4 regions of the Streptomyces kaniharaensis genome follow, and region 2 is predicted to be linked to each of the others. Evidence: riboswitches for the same ligand, from Rfam matches in the RefSeq annotation. Region 2 holds a riboswitch; each other region holds the start of a gene.

Region 1 (5,154 bases), 3.8 Mb from region 2:
CGATCATCCGGCGCTCCAGCTCCATCGCCAGGTGCCGCTCGGTCCGGCCGACCAGGATCGACTCCAGCAGCTCGCCGAGCGCCTGGTCCGCGATCTCCGCGGCGATGCGGAGATCGCCGATCTCGTGCTCGTCCTTGACCACGCGCAGGCTCTCCACCACCGGCCCGAGCTCCGCCAGCCTGACGCCCTTCGCCGTGCCCGCCACCGCCCGGTGCCGGCTCACGGTCAGGTCGTGCTCCTCCACCGCGAGGGCCGTCACCCGCAGCCGCGCGGCCGCGTCCGCGGCGGCCAGCGCGGTGTCCGCACCCGCAGGCACCGGGACCTGGGTGACCTCCGGGGCGATCAGGTGCTCCCCGGTGTCGTCCGGCGGCAGGTCGTCCGGCAGCGCCAGCAGCGCCCGGTCCCGGGTGAGCAGCAGCGTCGCCCCGCAGGGCGCGCAACCGGTCAGGTACCGCACGTTCGCCGGCCGGGTGATCAGCGCCGCATCGGACCCGGCCGCACTGCAGTGCTCCCGCAGCCGCTCCCGTCGGCCCGCGTACGCATCAGCCATGCGTCGAGCCTACGAACCCTGACCCCGATCCGCCCGCCGAGCGCCCCCGTCGGGGCGCACTCCGCCCCCCGCACGCCCCGGGTTCCACAGAGCGGTCAGCGTGGCGGCGGGAATCGGGAGCCCCGGCATCAGGAGCTCTGGGCGTTCCACCGCTTCTCGACCCCGGCCAGCTTCCAGTACGCGATCGCCACGGCCCAGACCACGACGAACAGCCCGGCGATCGCGTACCCGACGTTGTCCAGCGAGATGTCCGCGATCCAGCCGGTGACCGGGTCGGTCAGGTCCAGCTTGTCGTGCAGCACCCCGACCAGCTCGATGGTGCCGATGACGAACGCCACCGCGATCGACAGCCCAGTGATCGTCAGGTTGTAGTACACCTTGCGCACCGGGTTGGAGAAGGCCCACTGGTACGCGAAGTTCATGAACGTCCCGTCAAGCGTGTCGAACAGGCTCATCCCCGACGCGAACAGCAGCGGCAGGCAGACGATCGCGTACCAGGGCAGACCGGCCGCCGCGCCCGAACCGGCCATCACCATCAGGGTCACCTCGGTCGCGGTGTCGAAGCCGAGGCCGAGCACCATCCCCACCGGGAACATCTGCCCGGGCCGGGTGATCGACCTGGTCGCCCGGTTCAGCACCCGGGCCAGGAAACCGCGCGAGTTGAGGTGCTCCTCCAGCTCCGCCTCGTCGTACTGCCCGGACCGCATCGCCCGGAACACCTTGAGGATGCCGAGCAGCGCCGCCAGGTTGAGCGCGCCGATCAGGTAGAGGAAGACGCCGGAGGTGGTGGTGCCGACCATGCCGAGCCACTTGTGGGTGGTCGACTCGTCGTCCATCAGCGTGTTCGCCAGCTGCGCGCCGCCCGCCACCAGGGCGGCCATGATGACCACCATCGACGAGTGCCCGAGCGCGAACCAGAAGCCCACCGAGACGGGCCGTTTGCCGTCCGCCATCAGCTTGCGGGTGGTGTTGTCGATCACGGCGATGTGGTCGGCGTCGAAGGCGTGCCGCATGCCGAGGGTGTACGCGGTGATACCCAGGCCCACCCCGAAGACCTGGGTACCGACCGCGTAGTTCTCTGGCGCGACCAGGAAGACGAGCGTCCCGAACGCCACCACGTGCATGGCCAGGATCACCCCCATCAGCCCGGCCGTGCGGATGGTGTCCTCGCGCTTCCACCGGAAGGTGGGCAGTACGGACGGCGTCGCCTTCGTCTCCGCGGCGGCGGCGGTTTCGGGCAGGGTCATCGGCGGATCACGCTCCAGCACCTCGTGGAAAGACTTCGTGAGATGCCGTGGCCGGTCTCCTGGCTTACGGGGCTCCCGTACCCGCCTTCCCAGGCACGCGGAGCGCCCAGTGGCGTCGTGGGTGCGGTCGACTTCCCCCGATCACAGTGGCGAGGGCCGCCCCGGACTGGGACCCCTGAGGGTCCGTCACCGGTCTTCCCGAGCACCACGACGGGCAACACCGTAGGGGTCCGGGCCCACCCATGCAAGGCTGCGCACCTGCGCAGGTGTCCTAGATCACAGACCATGGGCTGCAAGAATGTGCACATGCATCTCGTACCGGCCGACCGCGCGGGCCACCGCACCATCGACGGACACCGGGTCTGCGAGGCCATCGCCGCGATCGGCGACACCGCGCACGTCCGGTCCTGGTCCGAGCGATTCTCCCTGCTCGCCGACCCCGGACGGCTCGCCCTCCTGCTCGCCCTCCACCGGGCCGGCCCGCTCGCCGTCACCGACCTGGCCGTCGCCACCGGCATGCGCGACCCGGCCGTCTCCCAGGCCCTGCGGCTGCTCCGCACGGCCGGCGTGGTCACCGGCGACAAGGACGGACGGATTGTGCGCTACCGGCTCGTGGACGAGAGCATGCGCCCTCTCCTCGGCGAGTGCGCCGCCGCGGAACACCACGAGCCCGCCGCAGTGGCAGGCTGACCGGCTCCCGCCCACGCCTCACGCCGTCCGGCGCTGTGCGCCCGGTGGTCCCGGGTGGACCTGGCGATCAGCTCGGTCTTGCCGACCCCGCCGAGCCCCGTGAACACCACGATCCTGAGTTCGCCGTCCTCGACCCGGCGCAACGCGGCGATGAGCGCGGCCGGTTCCGGCCACGGTTGAAAGACCCTTCGGCGCCCGGACCTGACGCGGCCTCGGTGGCGGATCGGTGTGGAGGTGCACCGCGCCGATGCTCTGAGCCTGCACCACGTGGCCACCCACCGCACCCGACACGGTGTCGGCCGCCTCCCGCCGCTCCATCCGCCCGCTCCATCCGCCTGCTCCCTCCGGCCGGTCGGCCCCGGCCTACGGGCTGGGCACCGGGCCGGAGGGCGGATCAGGCCGTCAGGCCGCCTGGCAGGTCGGGCACCAGAACAGGTTGCGCGAGGCGTGCGACTCCGTGCGGACGTCCGTGCCGCAGACCAGGCAGGGCATCGCGGCGCGCCGGTAGACGTAGACCTCGCCGCCGTGGTCGTCGAGGCGCGGCGGGCGGCCCATCGCCTCGGGGGTGTGCTCGGGGCGGACGGTGTCGATGCGGCCGGCGCCGACGCCCTCGCGCATGAGCGCGACCAGGTCGGCCCAGATCGTGTCCCACTCGCTCCGGGCGAGGTCGCGGCCGGCCCGGTGCGGGTTGATGCCGTGCCGGAACAGCACCTCGGCGCGGTAGACGTTGCCGACGCCGGCCAGCACCTTCTGGTCCATCAGCAGGGCCGCGACGGTCGTCCGGCTGGCCGATATCCGGCGCCAGGCGGCCTCCGGGTCGGCGTCGGCGCGCAGCGGATCGGGGCCGAGCCGGGCGGCGACGGCGGCCTTCTCGGCACCGGTGATCAGCGCGCAGGTGTTGGGGCCGCGCAGGTCGGCGTGGGCGTCGTCGGTCTCCAGGCGCAGCCGGACCATGCCGACCGCTGCGGGGGCGGGGCCGGTGCCGAAGGTGAAGCCGCCGTAGAGGCCGAGGTGGATGTGGACCCAGGCGCCTTCCTCGAAGCCGAGGAAGAGGTGCTTGCCGGTGGCCTCCGCCTCGGCGAGCACCTGCCCGTCGATCAGCTTGGCGTCGTCGGCGAACCGGCCCTGCGGGCTGGACACCTGGACGGGGCGGCCGCCGAAGGCCTTCCGGTTCTCGGCGGCGAGGCGGTGGATGATGTGGCCTTCCGGCACGGGCGTCAGCTCCCCCGGGTGGTTCGACAGGGCCCGTCCATCATCGCAGCCGGCACCGACAGCCTTGCCGAGCCGCGGGTCAGCGGACCGGCATCCCCATCAGCCGGGCGAGGATCACCCGGTCCAGCTCGGCGGCGGTGGCGGCGACGTCCAGCTGCGAGTTGTCGATGATCGGCAGCCCGGAGTTGTACCAGCCGGCCATCCGGCCGTGGATGCGGGCGACCTCCTCGTCGCTGAGCCGCCGGTTGCCGCTGCGCCGGGCGTTGCGCACGAGCACCGAGTCGAGGCTGGGCAGCAGCACGACGGGCAGCATGCCGGGGCCGATGTGCCGCTTCCAGCCGCCGAGGCCGATGGCCGGGCGGTCGGGGAAGACGGCGTCGTCGATGATGCAGGAGATGCCGTTGGCGAGGTAGTTGCGGCAGGCGAAGCCGCAGGTGCGGCGGGCCAGCCGGTACTGGGCCTCGGAGGCGTTGTTCCAGCCGGACTGCGGGTTGGCGAAGCCGGACTGCACCCACTCGCGGACGTCGTCCAGGCTGATGTGGGCGGTCGGGCTGGGCCGTCGCTCGGCCCAGTGGCGGGCGACGGTGGTCTTGCCGGCGCCGGCCGGGCCGATCAGCAGGACGGCGATGGGCCCGGCGGGGGCGTGCCGCTGCGGCGGGTGGGTGGGAAGCTGGACGGGCGTGCCGGAGGGCAGCACGAAGTGCCCGGTGGCCCCGGCGGGCATCGGGGCGGAGGGGGCGATGGGCGCCGCGGGAGCGGGGGCAGGAGCGGCGGGCGGCACGGGCGGCGGCACGCGCCCGCCGAACGGCGGCGGCCCCGGGGGCGTCGCGGCCGGGGCACTGCCGGGATGCGGCCGGACCGGCGGCCCGGCGGGACGTGGGGGCACCTGTCCACCCCCGGCGTACTGCGTCACGGTCACCTCCCGACATCTTTCAGCGGGGACACTACACGGCGGCCCGGCGGCGGGCACAGTCCGCCGCCGGGCCGCTGACCAGCGGTCAGCGTGTGGTGAGCTGTTCGGCCAGGGCGCGCAGGGCCAGTTCGTACGAGCCGATCCCGAATCCGGCGATGGTGCCGGAGGCGACGGCGGCGATGACCGAGGTATGCCGGAAGGTCTCGCGGGCGTACGGGTTGGAGATGTGCACCTCGATCAGCGGTGCGGTGCGCTGGGCGGCGGCGTCGCGCATGGCGTACGAGTAGTGCGTGAACGCGCCCGGGTTGATCACGACGGGCACCTGTCCGTCGGCCGCCTCGTGCAGCCATTCCACCATCTGCTGCTCGGAGTTGGTCTCGTGGACCTCGACCTCGAAGCCGAACTCCTTGCCGAGTGCGGTGCAGCGCTCGACCAGCCCGGTGTACGAGGTGGCGCCGTAGACGTCCGGCTCGCGGCTGCCGAGCCGGCCGAGGTTGGGGCCGTTGAGCACCATCACCCGGGTCACGCGGAAACCTCCGCGT
Region 2 (5,154 bases):
GTCCACCCGGTCCACCACCGTCGACAGGTCCAAGGAGTCCTCGGCGTCCAGCCACAGCCCCGGCAGCATCGGCAGCGTGCCGAGCACCGGACGGCCGGTCAGGTCGTGCAGCATCTCCAGCCCGGGCGCCAGCAGCCGCGCGTCGCCGCGGAACTTGTTGACGAACCAGCCCGCCACGTGCCGCTGGTCCTCGGCCGACAGCAGCGCCAGCGTCCCGTACATCGCCGCGAAGACGCCCCCGCGGTCGATGTCCCCGACCACCACCACCGGCAGTCCGGCGGCCGTCGCCAGGCCCATGTTGGCGATGTCGCGGTCCCGCAGGTTGATCTCGGCGGGCGAGCCGGCGCCCTCGCACACCACCACGTCGTAGCGGCGGCGCAGGTCCGCCAGGCACTCCAGCGCCCGCTCCAGCAGGACGGGCTTGCGCTCGCGGTAGTCCAGCGCGCCCACCTCGGCGACCGGCCTGCCCAGTAGCACCACCTGGCTGCGGCCGTCCGCGCCCGGCTTCAGCAGCACCGGGTTCATCGCCGCCTCCGGCGCCACCCGGGCCGCCTGCGCCTGCATCGCCTGGGCGCGGCCGATCTCGGCGCCGTCCGCGGTGACGAAGGAGTTCAGCGACATGTTCTGCGCCTTGAACGGCGCCACCCGGACGCCCTGCCGGGCCAGCCAGCGGCAGATGCCCGCCGTGACCACGCTCTTGCCCGCGTCCGAGGTCGTCCCGGCGACCAGCAGCGCGTTGCTCATGCCCTTCCCCTCCTGCTCAGGGCCGCCCGCAGCAGGAGGTGCCCCGCGACGGTCGTACCCACGGCCAGCGCGCCCACCCGCCTCGACAGCGTGCACGCCCGTTCGATGTCGTCCACCGTCACCGGCCGCAGCTCCGCGCCCAGTACCGGCCGGTGTTCCACGCGCTCCCCGTACTGCAGCGTGCCGCCCAGCCGGACGCCGACCGCGCCCGCGAACGCCGACTCCGCCTGGCCCGCGTTCGGGCTCGGATGCGCCGTACCGTCGCGCCGCCACACCCGCCAGGCCGTTCGCGGCTCCGGCGAGGCGGCCACCGTCAGCAGCGCCGTCAGCCGGGCGCCGGGCCAGCCCGCCACGTCGTCCAGCCGGGCCGACGCCCAGCCGAACCGGGCGTGGCGCGGCGAGCGGTGGCCCACCATCGCGTCCAAGGTGTTCACGGCCCGGAACGCCAGCAGGCCCGGCGTCCCCGCCAGCGCGCCCCACGTCAGCGCGTTCACCACGGCGTCGGCGGTGTTCTCCGCCACCGACTCGACCACCGCCCGGGCGATCTGCTGCCCGTCCAGCGCGCTCGGATCCCGGCCGCACAGGTGCGGCAGCCGTTCCCGGGCCGCCGTCAGGTCCCCGGCCGCCAGCGAGCGGCCGATCGTGCGCGCCTCCCGGGTCAGCGAGGTGCCGCCGAGCACCGTCCACGTCGCGGCGGCGGCCAGCGCGGCCCGGCCCAGCGGGCGGCGGCCGACCGTCCGGTCCAGCGCCACCGCGCCCGCGGCGACCGTGCCCACGCACAGCGCCGTGTAGGCGGCCCCGGCGGCCCGGTCGTCCCGCCACATCCGCCGCTCCAGGCGCGCCGCCGCGTCGCCGAAGACGGCCACCGGGTGGCCGCGGCGCGGATCGGCGAAGCGGGCGTCCGCCAGGTAGCCCGCGACGGCGCCCAGCGCGAACGCGGCGGCGCGGGTCAGCGGTCTCGTGGTCATCGGGCGCACGGCGGGGAGCAGCAGAGGGCTCGGCGGGTCGGGGCAGCCTGCATCGCGTGCGAGTCCTCACTCAGGGTCCGCGCCCTGGATCGACGTAGCGGGGGCGAGAGTCTCCTGGCTTCCGGGTCGAACGCACCCCCGGGCCTTCCAGCGGCAACTGACGGTCCGCCGTGGCGTTTTCCGGGCGTGCTCCCCGGTGACAGTGGCGGGACCGCGCCGGACTCGCACCGGCTTCCTCTGCATGCCTCCGTTTGGCCCTGGGATCCCATCACGCGGCCGGAGCGGGAGTCAACCGAGGTCACGGAGGGGTTGGTCACAGTCGCACCCGTCGTCGCCACCTCCGATCCGCCCCGCCGCAGGGGCATGACACCCTGTGCGATCGCCCAGCGGCCCGCCGGTGCGTCGACTGGCAGGCCCACGTCCACGCCGTCGCGCGTCTCGTCCCCGTCGACGAGGACGATCTCGCCGCCGTCCTGACGGTCCTGCAACAGGAGAACAAAATCTCCACCCACTGGGGCGCCGGCACCTGAGGCACCCCATCCTCGACCCCGCGCACCGACACCCCGCGGGACCGCCCCCTCGCCGACCGCTTCTGGGAACTCCTCGGCCGCCGCCGGACCGACCTCCCCGTGTGACCCCGGCCCCCTCCTTCTACCCCGGACGGCCCAGCCGGCTGGCCGCACGCCCCGGCCCCCAGTGAACTGGTGACCGAACACCGACCGGACCGGGGCGGACCGAGCGGGGACTCACCGAGCCAGCGACTCACAGAGCGGGGAGCGATATGCGTTGGGGAACCGCAGCCGTCGTGGCGGCAGCCGCCGTCGGCGCCGGGGTCGCCGTCGTCGTGATCGGCCGCCGGGCGTCCGACCGGATCGTCCACCCGGAGACCGCCGTCGTGCCGCAGTCCCGCCCCGTCCGGGTACGGAGCGTCGCCGCCGGCCGGATCACCTTCACCCGCAGCGCCGAGAGCCTGCGCCCCGGCCGCTGGGCCGTCGAGTGGGACGACAACGGCCACGCCGTCGTCGACGACATCCTGGGCAGCGACGAACAGGGCGTCACCCGCCGCCTCGTCCGCGCCGACCGGGGCACGCTCGTCCCCGGCACCGAGGTCCGCTTCACCCCGCGCGTCCACCTCGGCGACCCGACCTCCGCACTCGGCCTCCACTACGCCGAGACCACCGTCGACGGCGAACTCGGCGCCCTGCCCGCCTGGCGGCTCGACGGCAAACGCGGCACCTGGGTGATCCTCGTGCACGGCCCCGGCGCCGACCGCCAGCAGGCCCTCGCCGTCCTGCCCGTCCTCGACCGCCTCGCCCTGCCCGCCCTCGCCGTCACCTACCGCGGCGACCAGGGCGCCCCCGCCTCCCCGGGCGGGCTCGGCCACTTCGGCGAGACCGAATGGCGGGACGTCGAGTCGGCGGTGCGGCTCGCCCTCGACAGCGGCGCCGGCCGGGTCGTCCTGTACGGCTGGTCGCTCGGCGCCACGATGTGCCTGCAGACCGCCGCCCGCTCCGCCTGGGCGTACGCCGTCCGCGGCCTCGTCCTGGACTCGCCCGTCCTCGACCTCCCGGCCACCGCCCGCCGCGGCGCGGCCCGGGCCGGCTACACCGGCGCCGCCGCCGAACTCGGCGCCCTCGCCGCCGAGGGCCGCACCGGCGTCGACCTGGCCGACTTCACCCGCATCGCCGAGGGCGCCGACCTGCGCGCGCCCACCCTGGTCCTGCACAGCCCCGACGACCCGGTCGCCCCGTTCCGCGCCGCCGAACACCTCGCCGCCAGCCGCCCCGACGTGGTCAGCCTCCACTCCTTCGCGGGCGCCGACCACACCGCCCTCTGGAACTCCGCCCCGGCCCACTACACCGAACTCCTCCGCCGCTGGCTCACCCCTCTCCTGTGACCGCCCCGTACCGCTTCTCCGGGCTGTCCGTGTTCGATCCGTCGCCCGCCGTGACCACGCTCGACGCCCCGCCGACCGCCCTGGCATGGCACCGCCACACGATTCCGGCCAGGCGGTTTGCCGCTGTTGCCCGATCTTGCGGAGGCGCCGTCCGCACCGGCCCGTCCGTACGGCCAACCGGATGTGACAGAAGGCCCGTGCAAGGGGAAGACTGCTCGACGTGACGTCTCGGAACCCGCGCGACCGTGATGCCCCGCTCCCACCGACGATCGGTACCGGTGCGACGGTGACCCGTCTCCCCGGTACGGCCCACCGGCCCGCCGGGGCCGGGCCGGGCGGCGGCGTACCCCGCCGACGAGGCCCCGCACCCGCGCCCGGCCGCGGCCGGGTTCCCGTGCCGGACGGCTTCCCCGCGCCCGCCGAGCTGGCGCCGCTGGCCCGCCGGATGCTGGTGGACGCCGTTCGCATCGCCCGTTGGGCGGGGGAGCTGGCCGAGGTCGACAAGCGTGGCGAACTGCTCGCGGAGGATGCCCGCGCGGCGGGCAGGGCGCTGGCCATGACGGTCGGCGCCGCGGCCAAGGCGTGGGGGCAGGCGCTCCTGGTCGGCCTCGTGGAGGCCCGGGACGGCGGGGCCGGCCCGGGCTGGCGACTGCACGCCTGGGACCACGACGACGAGGCCGTGGTGCGCGGCTGGTCCGCGCTGTTCGACGCCTGGACGCTGCTCGCCCCGGTGCCGCCGGCCGCCCTGCGCGGCGTCTTCGCCGTGCTCGCCGGGCAGGCCGTGGACCAGGCCCCGCAGCTGCTCTCCTTCCTCCACCTGGTGGACGGCCCGGTCGCCGACAGCGAGCTGCTGGAGCTGCTGCGCCGCGGCCTGGACGAGCGCCGTGTCGGCGGAGGCAACGGGGGCCCGAGCCTGTCGCCCGTCCCGCACGCCGCCTCCGCCGTCTCCGCCGTCCGCGGCACCTGCCGGGAGCCGCAGATCGACACCCCGGCTTCGCCCGCGGACGTCGCCGCCGTCCTGGACTGGATGCTGGACGGCCTGGCGGCGGTCGGCGCCGTGGTCCGCAGGAACGATGCGGCCGAGCTGTCGCCGCTGGGGCATTGGGCGGTGCGGGCGAAGCTGGAGGAGATCTGCACGGTCGCGCAGACCGCCGCCGGCCACATCGAGCAGAGCGCCTTCGAGCTGCTGAACGCCTGCGCCGACTACTCGCCGGGCCCGGCCCGGGCGGAGTTCCGCGCCTGGGTGGCGGCCCGTCCGGCGGACCGGGCGGTGGCGGAGCTGCTGGACGCGGCGCAGGGCGACGACGCGCTGGTGCGCGGTCTGGCCTTCGAGGCGCTGCGGGTGGCGGGCGGCACGGCCGAGCAGGCGGTGCGGGCGGCCGTCGACGAGCCGGTGCTGCGCCCGTACGCGCTGCTGTGGCTGGCCGAGCAGTCGGACGAGGGCGTGTCGCCGGCGGACGTGCTGGGCGCCGAGGACGCGGCCTGGCTGTGGGTGGACACGGCGGCGGCGGTGCTGGACCACGGGGAGACGGAGCTGCTGGTCGG
Region 3 (5,154 bases), 800 kb from region 2:
GTGGCGCCGAGGGTGAGCGCGGCCTCGTCCAGGCCGAGCGCCTCGCGCAGGCCGGGCAGCGCGCTGACGCCGCCCCAGATCTGCCGCGCGCGCAGGATGGCGAGCACGATGTTGACCCGGTCGGTGCCGACCGGGGCCTGGCCGAGGACGTGCAGGCCGTCGCGAATCTGGGCGTCCTTCACCTCGCAGAGCCAGCCGTCGACGTGCAGCAGGAAGTCGTCGAAGCCGTCGTCCTCGGGACGCTCGTCCAGGCCGAGGTCGTGGTCGAGCCTGGCGGCCTGGATGAGGGTCCAGATCTGGGCGCGGATCGCGGGCAGCTTGGCCGGGTCCATCGCGGCGATGTTGGAGTGCTCGTCGAGCAGCTGCTCCAGGCGGGCGATGTCGCCGTAGGAGTCGGCGCGCGCCATCGGCGGCACCAGGTGGTCGACGAGGGTGGCGTGGGCGCGGCGCTTGGCCTGGGTGCCCTCGCCCGGGTCGTTGACCAGGAACGGGTAGATCAGCGGGAGGTCGCCGAGGACGGCGTCCGGGCCGCACTCGGCGGACAGCGCGGCGGTCTTGCCGGGCAGCCACTCCAGGTTGCCGTGCTTGCCGAGGTGGATGACGGCGTGGGCGCCGAAGCCGCCGTCCTCCTGCGCGGCCTCGATCCAGCGGTAGGCGGCCAGGTAGTGGTGGCTCGGCGGCAGGTCGGGGTCGTGGTAGATCGCGACGGGGTTCTCGCCGAAGCCGCGCGGCGGCTGGATCAGGACGAGCAGGTTCCCGGAGCGGATCGCGGCGAGCACGATGTCGCCGTCCGGGTTCTGCGACCGGTCGACGTACAGCTCGCCGGGGGCCGGGCCCCAGTGCTCCTCGACCTGCTCGCGCAGCGCCTGGGGCAGGGTGGCGTACCAGCGGCGGTAGTCGGCGGCGGGGATGCGGACGGGGTTGCGGGCCAGCTGGTCCTCGGTGAGCCAGTCCTGGTCGTAGCCGCCGGCGGCGATGAGGGCGTGGATGAGGGCGTCGCCCTCGTGGCTGTCCTCGCCGTCCTCCAGCCCGGGAAGGCCGTCCCCGAGGTCCATGCCCTCCTCGCGCAGCCGGTGCAGCAGGCGGACGGCGCTGGCCGGGGTGTCCAGGCCGACGGCGTTGCCGACCCGGGCGTGCTTGGTCGGGTAAGCGGACAGCACGAGCGCGAGGCGGCGCTCCGCGGCCGGGACGTGCCGCAGCCGGGCGTGCTTGACGGCGGTGCCGGCCACCCGGGCGGCGCGCTCCGGGTCGGCCGCGTAGACGGTGAGGCCGTCCTCGTCCAGCTCCTTGAAGGAGAACGGGACGCTGATCAGGCGGCCGTCGAACTCCGGCACGGCGATCTGGGTGGCGGTGTCCAGCGGGGACAGGCCGTCGTCGCTGGCCTCCCACTGGGCGCGCGACCAGGTGAGGCAGAGCGCCTGGAGGATCGGGCGGTCCAGGGCGGCCAGCGCGCCCGCGTCCCAGGCCTCCTCGTCGCCGCCAGCCTGCGCGTCGGCCGGGCGGGTGCCGCCGGCGGCGAGCACCGTGGTGACGATCGCGTCGGCCTCGCCGAGCGCGGCCAGCAGCTCGGGCTCGGCGCCGCGCAGCGAGGCGCAGTAGTAGGCCCTGGCCTGCGCGCCCTGGTCCTCGATGGCCTGGCACAGGGTCTCGACGAAGGCGGTGTTGCCGCTCATGTGGTGGGCGCGGTAGTAGAGCACCGCGACGGTCGGGCCCTCGTTCGTCCTCGCAGCGCGCTCCAGCGGGCCCCAGGCCGGGGCGGAGGCGGGCGGGGCGAAGCCGTGGCCGGTGAGCAGCACGGTGTCGGAGAGGAAGGCGCCCAGTTCGGCGAGGTTGGCCGCGCCGCCGTGGGCGAGGTAGGCGTGCGCCTCGGCGGCGATGCCGGCCGGGACGGTGGACAGCTCCATCAGCTGGGCGTCCGGGGCCTGCTCACCGGTCAGCACGACCACCGGGCGGGGGCCGGCCAGCAGCGCGTCCAGGCCCTCCTGCCAGGCGCGGCGCCCGCCGAGCAGGCGGACCACGACCAGGTCGGTGCCCTCCAGCAGCGCGGGCAGGTCCTCGGGGGCGAGCCGGGCCGGGTTGCCGAGCCGGTACGGGACCGGGCCGGCCGAGGCGCGGGCGCTGAGCAGGTCGGTGTCGGACGTCGACAGCAGCAGGATCATGCGAAGGCCCTCCCGGCCTCGATGGTGGCCAGGGCGGCCTCGGTGGTGGCCTGGGACGCGGGCGCGGGCATGCGACAGCGCTGGTGCATTTCTGCCTTCCTCGGGGTCCGCGCCCCGGGCCGGTGGAGGACGGCAGGAGTTCCTGGCTTCCGCGGCCGCCGGGTGTCCCGGTGAACCGCGGTCACAGTGGCGGGACCGCACCGGGCTTGCACCGGTTTCCTCCCCTGCGCCGTCGCTGGCGTGGACGGTCGGCGGGGACCGTCCGCCAGCATCGTACGGGGTGCGGCTGACCCGGGGGAGGGTGATCCTCCGGAGACGCACGGAGTGACGGCGGTGCGATGCGGCGTGCGGGGCAGCGCGTGAGTCAGCGTGTGAGCCGACGTGTGAGGCAACGGACGGAGGCAAGCGATCGGATCATCTGTATGCTCGCCGCCATGCCACCGACACCCGACGTCACCGCGCCGGGCGCCGCGGTGCCCGACCGGGGGCGCGCGGACGCCTGCCCAGGGGCGCTTCGTCTGCACACCGCCGACGACGGCGCCCTGGCCCGGGTCCGCCTGCCCGGCGGCCTGCTGACGGACCGTCAGGCGCTCGCGCTGGCCGAGGCGGCGCAAGCCCTCGGCGACGGCGAGCTGGAGACCACCTCGCGCGGCAACGTCCAACTCCGCGGCCTGGCTTCGCACTGCGGGGCGGAACTCGCCGAACGGCTGCGCGCCGTCGGGCTGCTGCCCTCCGACACGCACGAGCGGGTGCGCAACATCGTCGCCTCACCGCTCGCGGGGCTCGACGGGCTCGACCGTGCCGACGTGCAGACCTGGGTGCGGGAGCTGGACGCGCGGTTGTGTGCGAGTGCGTGGGCGACCGGACTCTCCGGCAAGTTCCTCTTCGCGCTGGACGACGGGCGGGGCGACGTCGCCACCCTCGACGCCGATGTGACATTGATCGCAGGCTCGGACGGCACCCGGCTGCTGCGCCTCGGGCGCGCCGCGTACGGGCGTCCGGTCGAGGCCGGGCAGGAGGTGACCGCCGTGCTGGACGCGGCCCGGTCCTTCCTCGACGCGCTGCGGGCGAGCGGCCGCAAGGCCTGGCACCTGCGCGAAGTACCCGAGCTCCTGCCGGACGGGCCGGTGCCGCTGCCCGCCTTCGCCGCAGCCGCACCCGCCGCCGGGGCACTGCCCGGCGGGCTCTCGGTGGGCATGCGCTTCGGCCGGGCGAGCGCCGCGCAGTGGCGTGCCCTGGTGGCGGCCTCGGCCGGCGAGCTGCGGCTGACGCCCTGGCGCGGCGCGGTGCTGCCCGGTGCCCCGGCCGACCGCCTGCCGGCGCTGGCCGCGGCCGGGTTCCGGACGGTGCCCGGCTCGCCCTGGGAGCGGGCCACCGCCTGCACCGGACTGCCCGGGTGCGCCAAGTCCCTGGCCGACGTCCGGGCGGACGCGGCGCGGGCACTCGACGCCGCGCCGGCCGGCGGCCTGCCCGTGCACTGGTCGGGCTGTGAACGGCGCTGCGGCCACCCGGCCGGACGGTGGGTGGACGTGCTCGCCACCGGGCAGGGCTACCGGGTGACGGTGAACGGTCCGGCAGCCGCCGGGACGGCCGTGGACACGGCTTCCGGGGACGCGTCTTCCGCGGGTGCGGCTTCCGTTGAAGCGGCTTCGGTGGACGTGGTTTCCGCGGATGTGTCGTCCGTGGATGTGACGAACGAGGAGATGGCCGAGGCGGTCGCCGAGGCCAGGAGGACCACGAAGTGATCGAGTACGAGAAGGACGGCGCGTCGATCTACCGCCAGTCCTTTGCCACCATCCGGGCGGAGGCCGACCTGGCCGCCCTGCCGGCGGACGTCTCCCAGGTCGCGGTGCGGATGATCCACGCCTGCGGGATGGTCGACCTGGTCGAGGACCTGGTGTACTCGCCCGGCGTGGTCGCCTCCGCGCGCGCCGCGCTGCACGCCGGTGCGCCGATCCTCTGCGACGTCAACATGGTCGCGAGCGGCGTCACCCGTAAGCGGCTGCCCGCCGACAACGAGGTGATCTGCACCCTCACCGACCCGGCGGTCCCCGAACTGGCCCGGAAGATGGGCAACACCCGCAGCGCCGCCGCCATGGAGCTGTGGCTGCCCCGGCTGGAGGGCGCGGTGGTGGCCGTCGGCAACGCGCCGACCTCGCTGTTCCGGCTGCTGGAGATGATCGAGGCGGGCGCGCCGCGCCCGGCCGCGGTGATCGGCGTCCCGGTCGGCTTCATCGGCGCCGCCGAGTCGAAGCAGGCGCTGGCCGAGCACCCGTCCGGCCTGGAGCACCTGGTGGTGCGCGGCCGGCGCGGCGGCAGCGCGATCGCCGCCGCTGCCATCAACGCGATTGCGAGCGAGGAAGAGTGACGGAACGTCAGATTAGCGACGTGCGCGTCGGGCGGCTGTACGGGGTCGGGCTCGGTCCGGGCGACCCATCGCTGGTGACCGTCCGCGCCGCCGAACTCATCGGCAAGGCCGATGTCGTGGCGTACCACAGTGCCCGGCACGGGCGGTCCATCGCGCGCTCCATCGCCGAGCGTTATCTGACGGGTGGTCAGATCGAGGAGAAGCTCGTCTACCCGGTCACCGTCGAGACCACCGACCACCCGGGCGGCTACCGGGGCGCGCTGGACGACTTCTACGAGGAGGCCGCCGCGCGGCTGGCGGCCCACCTGGACGCCGGCCGGGACGTCGTGGTGCTCGCCGAGGGCGACCCGCTGTTCTACGGCTCCTACCAGCACATGCACAAGCGCCTCGCGCACCGCTACCCGACCGAGGTGGTGCCGGGCGTGACCTCGGTCAGCGCCGCGGCGGCCCGGCTCGGGCAGCCGCTGACCGAGGCCGAGGAGACGCTCACCGTCATCCCGGGCACGCTGCCCGAGGAGGAACTGGCGGCGCGGATCGCGTCCGCCGACTCGGCCGTGATCATGAAGCTCGGGCGTACCTTCCCGGCCGTCCGGCGCGCGCTGGAGCGGGCGGGACGCCTCGAGGACG
Region 4 (5,154 bases), 1.4 Mb from region 2:
GGCGTCCGCGCGATCTGCGCCAAACTCAAGGACGTCTCCGTGGTCACCGCGCAGGCCGCCGTCACCGCCGGCGGCGCGGCGGACCTCGACCTGCACTGCCCCCGGGACACCTTCGCGGTCGGCGGCGGCTTCCGCTTCACCACGGCCGCCGCGAACGGTACCTACCAGCAGCGGTACCTCGGTGACGGCCTGCTGTACGCCTCGGCCGACGGGCCGGCGCCGGGCAGGTCCGGGCACGTCGTCAAGGACTGGCACCTCACCGGACGTAACGGGCAGCAGGCCGGCACCGGGTTCCGCAACTCGGTGTGGATCGAGCACAGCAGCCGCGAAGAACTCACCGGCAACGGCTACTTCGACTCCCACCCACGCGGCGCCGACGACCAGGAACTGCGCGGCACCACGATCCCGGCCGGCCAGCAGATCACCGGCAGCGCGGTCTGCGCCACCATCGACGCCAAACCCACCGAACCCGGCCCGACAGCGCCCCCCGTCTCCCGGCCCGATCTCCCACCCGTGCTGGACCTGCCGCCCTTGACGCCCGCCGGCTCCCCGAGCGCGCCCACGACGTCGGCCCCCGCCGTCACGCCTTCCGCGAGCACACCCGCCACCACTGCTTCCTCCCCCACGGCAAGCACACCCGCCACCACTGCCCCGTCCACCACCGCGAGCACCTCCCGCACTCCGGGGTCCTCCCCACGGCCGAGCAGCACTGCCGCGCCCACACCCACGCCCAGCAGCACGACCGCGCCCACACCCACGCAAGGCAGCAACCCGCCCGCCCAGCCTCAGGCACCGGCCGTCAGCATCGAACAGCCACTCTCGGGCGCGACGCTGCGCCGCGGCTGCGAGGAGACGTTCACTGGCACGGCCCGCACCCAGCCCGGCAACCAGCCGATCACCGATCCGAAGCACACCGTCTGGCAGATCACCGGCCCCAACGGCCCGGTCACCATCGGCACCGGTAGCGCGGGCCGCTTCACCGTGCCACTCCTCGCCGACGGCAACTACGCCCTCAAGTTCACCGCCACCGACCCGGCCAACAACCTCACCGCTCACACCGAGACCACCGTTCGCATCACCGGGTGCCTCCGCTGACGAGGATTTCCCATTCGCGAGCCCCGGTTGCGACAGCAACCGTAGGATCGACGGTCATGGTTGATCTCTACCCTCCGACCAGTCCCTACGACAGTGGAATTCTCGACACCGGAGACGGCAACCGCATCTACTACGAACAGCTCGGCAGCCCCGGAGGCAAGCCCGTCCTGTACGTCCACGGCGGCCCGGGATCGGGCGCTCCGCAGCGGCCGACGAGGGCATGGGACCCCGAGCGCTACCGCGTCATCCGCTTCGACCAGCGCAACTGCGGCCGTAGTACCCCGCACGCCAGTGACCCGGCGGCGGACATGAGTCTGAACACCACGCAGCACCTGATCGACGACATGGAGCGGATACGCCAACACCTCGACATCGAGCGGTGGTTGCTGAACGGAGCTTCCTGGGGCTCGACGCTCATCCTGGCCTATGCGCAACAGCACCCCGCGCGTGTCAGCGAGATCGTCATCCAGGCGGTGACGATGACCCGCCGTACGGAGATCGACTGGCTGTACCGGGGTGCCGGTCGGTTCTACCCCGAAGCCTGGGACCGGTTTCGCGACGGCGTCCCCGAGGGCGAGCGGGACGGCGACCTGCTCGCGGCCTACGCGCGACTGATGGAGAACCCCGACCGGGCGATTCGCGAGAAGGCCGCGGCCTCCTGGCTCGCGTGGGAGGACGCGGTCATCTCCGACGAGCCCAACGGCATCCCCGGCATGTACGGCGATCGCGAGGTCGACGCCCGGATCGCGTTCGTACGGATCTGCGCTCACTTCTTCAGCAACGGCGCATGGCTGGAGGAGGACCAACTGCTGCGCAACGCCCATGAACTGGCCGGGATCCCGGCGGTGCTGGTCCACGGCCGGCATGACATGGGCAGCCCGGTCCAGACGGCGTGGGATCTGGCGAAGGTGTGGCCGGACGCGCGGCTCCACATCTTCGAGGACTCGGGGCACGTCGGCAGCCAAGCGATGCAGGAGACGGTCCGCGCGGCCATCGAGGAGTTCAAAAACCGGTGAGTGATCCTCAGGGCGCGTGACCTGCGCGGCCACCGAACGGGCCGCGGCTTCACCGGCACGCCCAACGCTGAACCCGTCGACCGGAGCGGGCGATTCGGGCTAGGGTGGGCGGTGCAGCTGGTTCGCCCCGTCCGCCAGGCGGGTTGCGTCGCAAGAGGGAATCCGGTGCGAGTCCGGAACTGCCCCGCAGCGGTGAGTGGGAACGAAAGCCGTCAACCAAGCACTGGACGCGAGCAAGCGTCCGGGAAGCGACGGCCGGTAGGAGCCGGTACGGCCACCATGGCCCGGCGTGCCCATGAGTCCGAAGACCTGCCGCTGCCCGTGCGCCGCAGCGGCGCACGGTCTCACCGGGACCTCGCGGGAAGGTCGGCGGCGGCACGGGCACGGCGGACAGCACCGCCCCGGCCCGCTCCTTCGCGCGCCCCTGCCCGCCGGGTCCACGCGAACTCGCGAAGGAGAGTTCCGTGAACCGCCCCACCCCGCACCACCCGACGGCGACCGTCCACGGCTACCCACGCCAGGGCCCGGACCGTGAACTCAAGCGCGCCGTCGAGGACTTCTGGTCCGGCCGCAGGACCGCCGCCGAACTCCTCGACACCGCAGCCGGCCTGCGCCGCAGCGTCTTCCAGCAGCTGGCCGGCGCCGGACTCGGCGAGATCCCGGGCAACCACTTCTCGCTCTACGACCACGTGCTCGACACCGCCTGGATGCTCGGCGCCGTCCCGCCCCGCCACCTGGCCGCCGGCCGGGACCTCCAGCCCGGCACCCCCGCGCACACGCTCGCCGTGTACTTCGCCATGGCTCGCGGCACGGGGCACGTCGAGCCGCTGGAGATGACCAAGTGGTTCGACACCAACTACCACTACCTGGTGCCCGAACTCGGCCCCGGCACCGTCTTCCGCGCCCAACCCGGCAAGCCGCTCACCGAGTTCGCCGAGGCCAAGCTCCTCGGCCTCACCACCCGCCCCGTGCTGCTCGGCCCGATCACCTTCCTCCTCCTCGCCAAGCCCGTCCCCGACGCACCCTCCGACTTCCAGCCCCTCACCCTCCTCGGCCGGTTGCTGCCGGTCTACGCCGAGCTCCTGGGCGACCTGCAGGCCGTCGGCGCCGAGTGGGTCCAGTTCGACGAACCCGCCCTGGTCCGCGACCAGCCGCCGGCCGTGCTGAACGCCACCGCCCGCGCCTACCGGTACCTGGCCTCCGCCGCCCGCCGCCCCAAGCTGCTCGTCGCCTCCTACTTCGACGCCCTCGGCGAAGCGCTGCCCGTCCTCGCCAACTCCCCCGTCGAAGGTCTCGCCCTCGACTTCACCGGCCCCGCCGCCGCCAACCTGCCCGGCCTCGCCGCCCTCGGCGGCATCCAGGACAAGCGGCTCGTCGCCGGCGTGATCGACGGCCGCAACATCTGGGCCGCCGACCTCGACCAGGCCCTCGCCACCCTCGTCACCCTGCTCCCCCTCGCCGACCGGCTCGACGTCGCACCCTCCTGCTCGCTGCTGCACGTCCCGCTCGACGCCGCCCGTGAACGCGAACTCGACCCTCAGGTACTGCGCTGGCTCGCCTTCGCCCGGCAGAAACTCGACGAGACCGTCACCCTCGCCCGCGCACTGACCGAGGGCCGCGACGCCGTCGCCCCGCAACTCGCCGCCAATCGCGCCGCCCGCGCCTCGCGCGCCGCCTCCGCACTCACCCACGACCCGGCCGTCAGCGCCCGCTGCGCCGCCGTCACCCCCACCGACAGCCGCCGCGCCACGCCGTACCCCGAACGCGCCGCCGCCCAGCAGGCCCGTCTCCACCTGCCGCCGCTCCCGACCACCACGATCGGCTCCTTCCCGCAGACCGACGCCCTGCGCGCCGCGCGCGCAGGCCTGCGCACCGGGCGGATCGACGACGCCGCCTACCGGGAGCGCATCGAAGCGGAGATCCGCGAGGTCGTCGCCTTCCAGGAGAAGGCCGGTCTGGACGTCCTCGTCCACGGCGAACCCGAACGGGGCGACATGGTCCAGTACTTCGCCGAGCGGCTCACCGGCTACCTGGCCACCCGGCACGGCTGGGTGCAGTCCTACGGCACCCGCTACGTCCGGCCGCCGATCCTGGCCGGCGACGTCTCCCGACCGGCGCCGATGACCGTGGCTGAGTACCGCTACGCACAGAATCTGACGGACCGTCCGGTCAAGGGAATGCTCACCGGACCGGTCACCATGCTCGCCTGGTCCTTCGTCCGCGACGACCAGCCCCTCGCCGACACCGCCCGCCAGGTGGCCCTCGCCCTCCGCGACGAGGTCCACGACCTGGAGGCCGCCGGCGCCGCTGTCATCCAGGTCGACGAACCCGCCCTGCGCGAAACCCTCCCGCTCCGCCGCGCCGCCCATCCCGACTACCTCGCCTGGGCCACCGAGGCCTTCCGCCTCACCACCAGCGGTGTCCGCGCCGACACCCAGATCCACACCCACATGTGCTACGCCGAGTTCGGCGACATCCTCCCCGCCATCGACGACGTCGACGCCGACGTCATCTCCCTGGAAGCCGCCCGCTCCCGGATGGCCGTCACCACCGAACTCGCCGCGGCCCACTACCCGCGCGCCGTCGGCCCCGGCGTCTACGACATCCACGCACCACGCGTCCCCGCGGTCGCCGAGTTCACCGAGCTGCTGCGCTCGGCCATCGACCGGCTGCCCGCCGAACGGCTCTGGGTCAACCCCGACTGCGGCCTCAAGACCCGCCGATGGGACGAGGTCCGCCCCGCCCTCGAACGCCTGACCGTCGCCGCCCGCGAGATCCGCGCCGTCCTGGAAGGCAACCGATGACCGCTCCAGCCGAACTCACCCGCACACCGGCCGGCGACCCCCGGTGACCGTCGCCGCCGGCGCCGAGTCCGGGGCCGGCGCCCGGACCGGACACCGGGCCGCCATCCGTAACATCCGCTTCCCGTAGGGACGCTGCGATCGCGGCGTCTCCCTTCCAGGCTCGCGCTGCGCTGGACGTCACCTCCAGCGGGGCCCGCGGTCAAGGTCCGCTCCAGGACCGGGCCGCGGGTCCTGCGGCG

What was found. Region 2 has a riboswitch for cobalamin ahead of F7Q99_RS20555 (cobalamin biosynthesis protein). Riboswitches for the same ligand answer to the same signal wherever they lie in the genome.
Region 1: it holds a riboswitch for cobalamin, as region 2 does, so the genes downstream of both, nicT (Nickel transporter NicT) here and F7Q99_RS20555 (cobalamin biosynthesis protein) in region 2, are expected to answer to the same signal.
Region 3: it holds a riboswitch for cobalamin, as region 2 does, so the genes downstream of both, cobN (cobaltochelatase subunit CobN) here and F7Q99_RS20555 (cobalamin biosynthesis protein) in region 2, are expected to answer to the same signal.
Region 4: it holds a riboswitch for cobalamin, as region 2 does, so the genes downstream of both, metE (5-methyltetrahydropteroyltriglutamate--homocysteine S-methyltransferase) here and F7Q99_RS20555 (cobalamin biosynthesis protein) in region 2, are expected to answer to the same signal.

Annotation. Positions count from the first base shown of each region.
Region 1 covers NZ_WBOF01000001.1:791,353-796,506, forward strand. Annotated here, with positions in the region: gene F7Q99_RS03555 (M24 family metallopeptidase) at 1-550, opposite strand, end outside; gene nicT (Nickel transporter NicT) at 679-1,797, opposite strand; cobalamin riboswitch at 1,830-2,022, opposite strand; gene F7Q99_RS03565 (ArsR/SmtB family transcription factor) at 2,104-2,487, shown strand; gene F7Q99_RS03570 (Fpg/Nei family DNA glycosylase) at 2,890-3,699, opposite strand; gene F7Q99_RS03575 (AAA family ATPase) at 3,779-4,618, opposite strand; gene aroQ (type II 3-dehydroquinate dehydratase) at 4,698-5,126, opposite strand; gene aroB (3-dehydroquinate synthase) at 5,135-5,154, opposite strand, start outside.
Region 2 covers NZ_WBOF01000001.1:4,545,791-4,550,944, forward strand. Annotated here, with positions in the region: gene F7Q99_RS20550 (cobyric acid synthase) at 1-744, opposite strand, end outside; gene F7Q99_RS20555 (cobalamin biosynthesis protein) at 741-1,712, opposite strand; cobalamin riboswitch at 1,821-1,949, opposite strand; gene F7Q99_RS20560 (alpha/beta hydrolase family protein) at 2,494-3,609, shown strand; gene F7Q99_RS20565 (hypothetical protein) at 3,896-5,154, shown strand, end outside.
Region 3 covers NZ_WBOF01000001.1:5,345,411-5,350,564, forward strand. Annotated here, with positions in the region: gene cobN (cobaltochelatase subunit CobN) at 1-2,159, opposite strand, end outside; cobalamin riboswitch at 2,274-2,437, opposite strand; gene F7Q99_RS23920 (cobalamin biosynthesis protein CobG) at 2,582-3,904, shown strand; gene F7Q99_RS23925 (precorrin-8X methylmutase) at 3,901-4,527, shown strand; gene F7Q99_RS23930 (precorrin-2 C(20)-methyltransferase) at 4,524-5,154, shown strand, end outside.
Region 4 covers NZ_WBOF01000001.1:5,929,663-5,934,816, reverse strand. Annotated here, with positions in the region: gene F7Q99_RS26575 (hypothetical protein) at 1-1,095, shown strand, start outside; gene pip (prolyl aminopeptidase) at 1,152-2,111, shown strand; cobalamin riboswitch at 2,241-2,424, shown strand; gene metE (5-methyltetrahydropteroyltriglutamate--homocysteine S-methyltransferase) at 2,576-4,915, shown strand.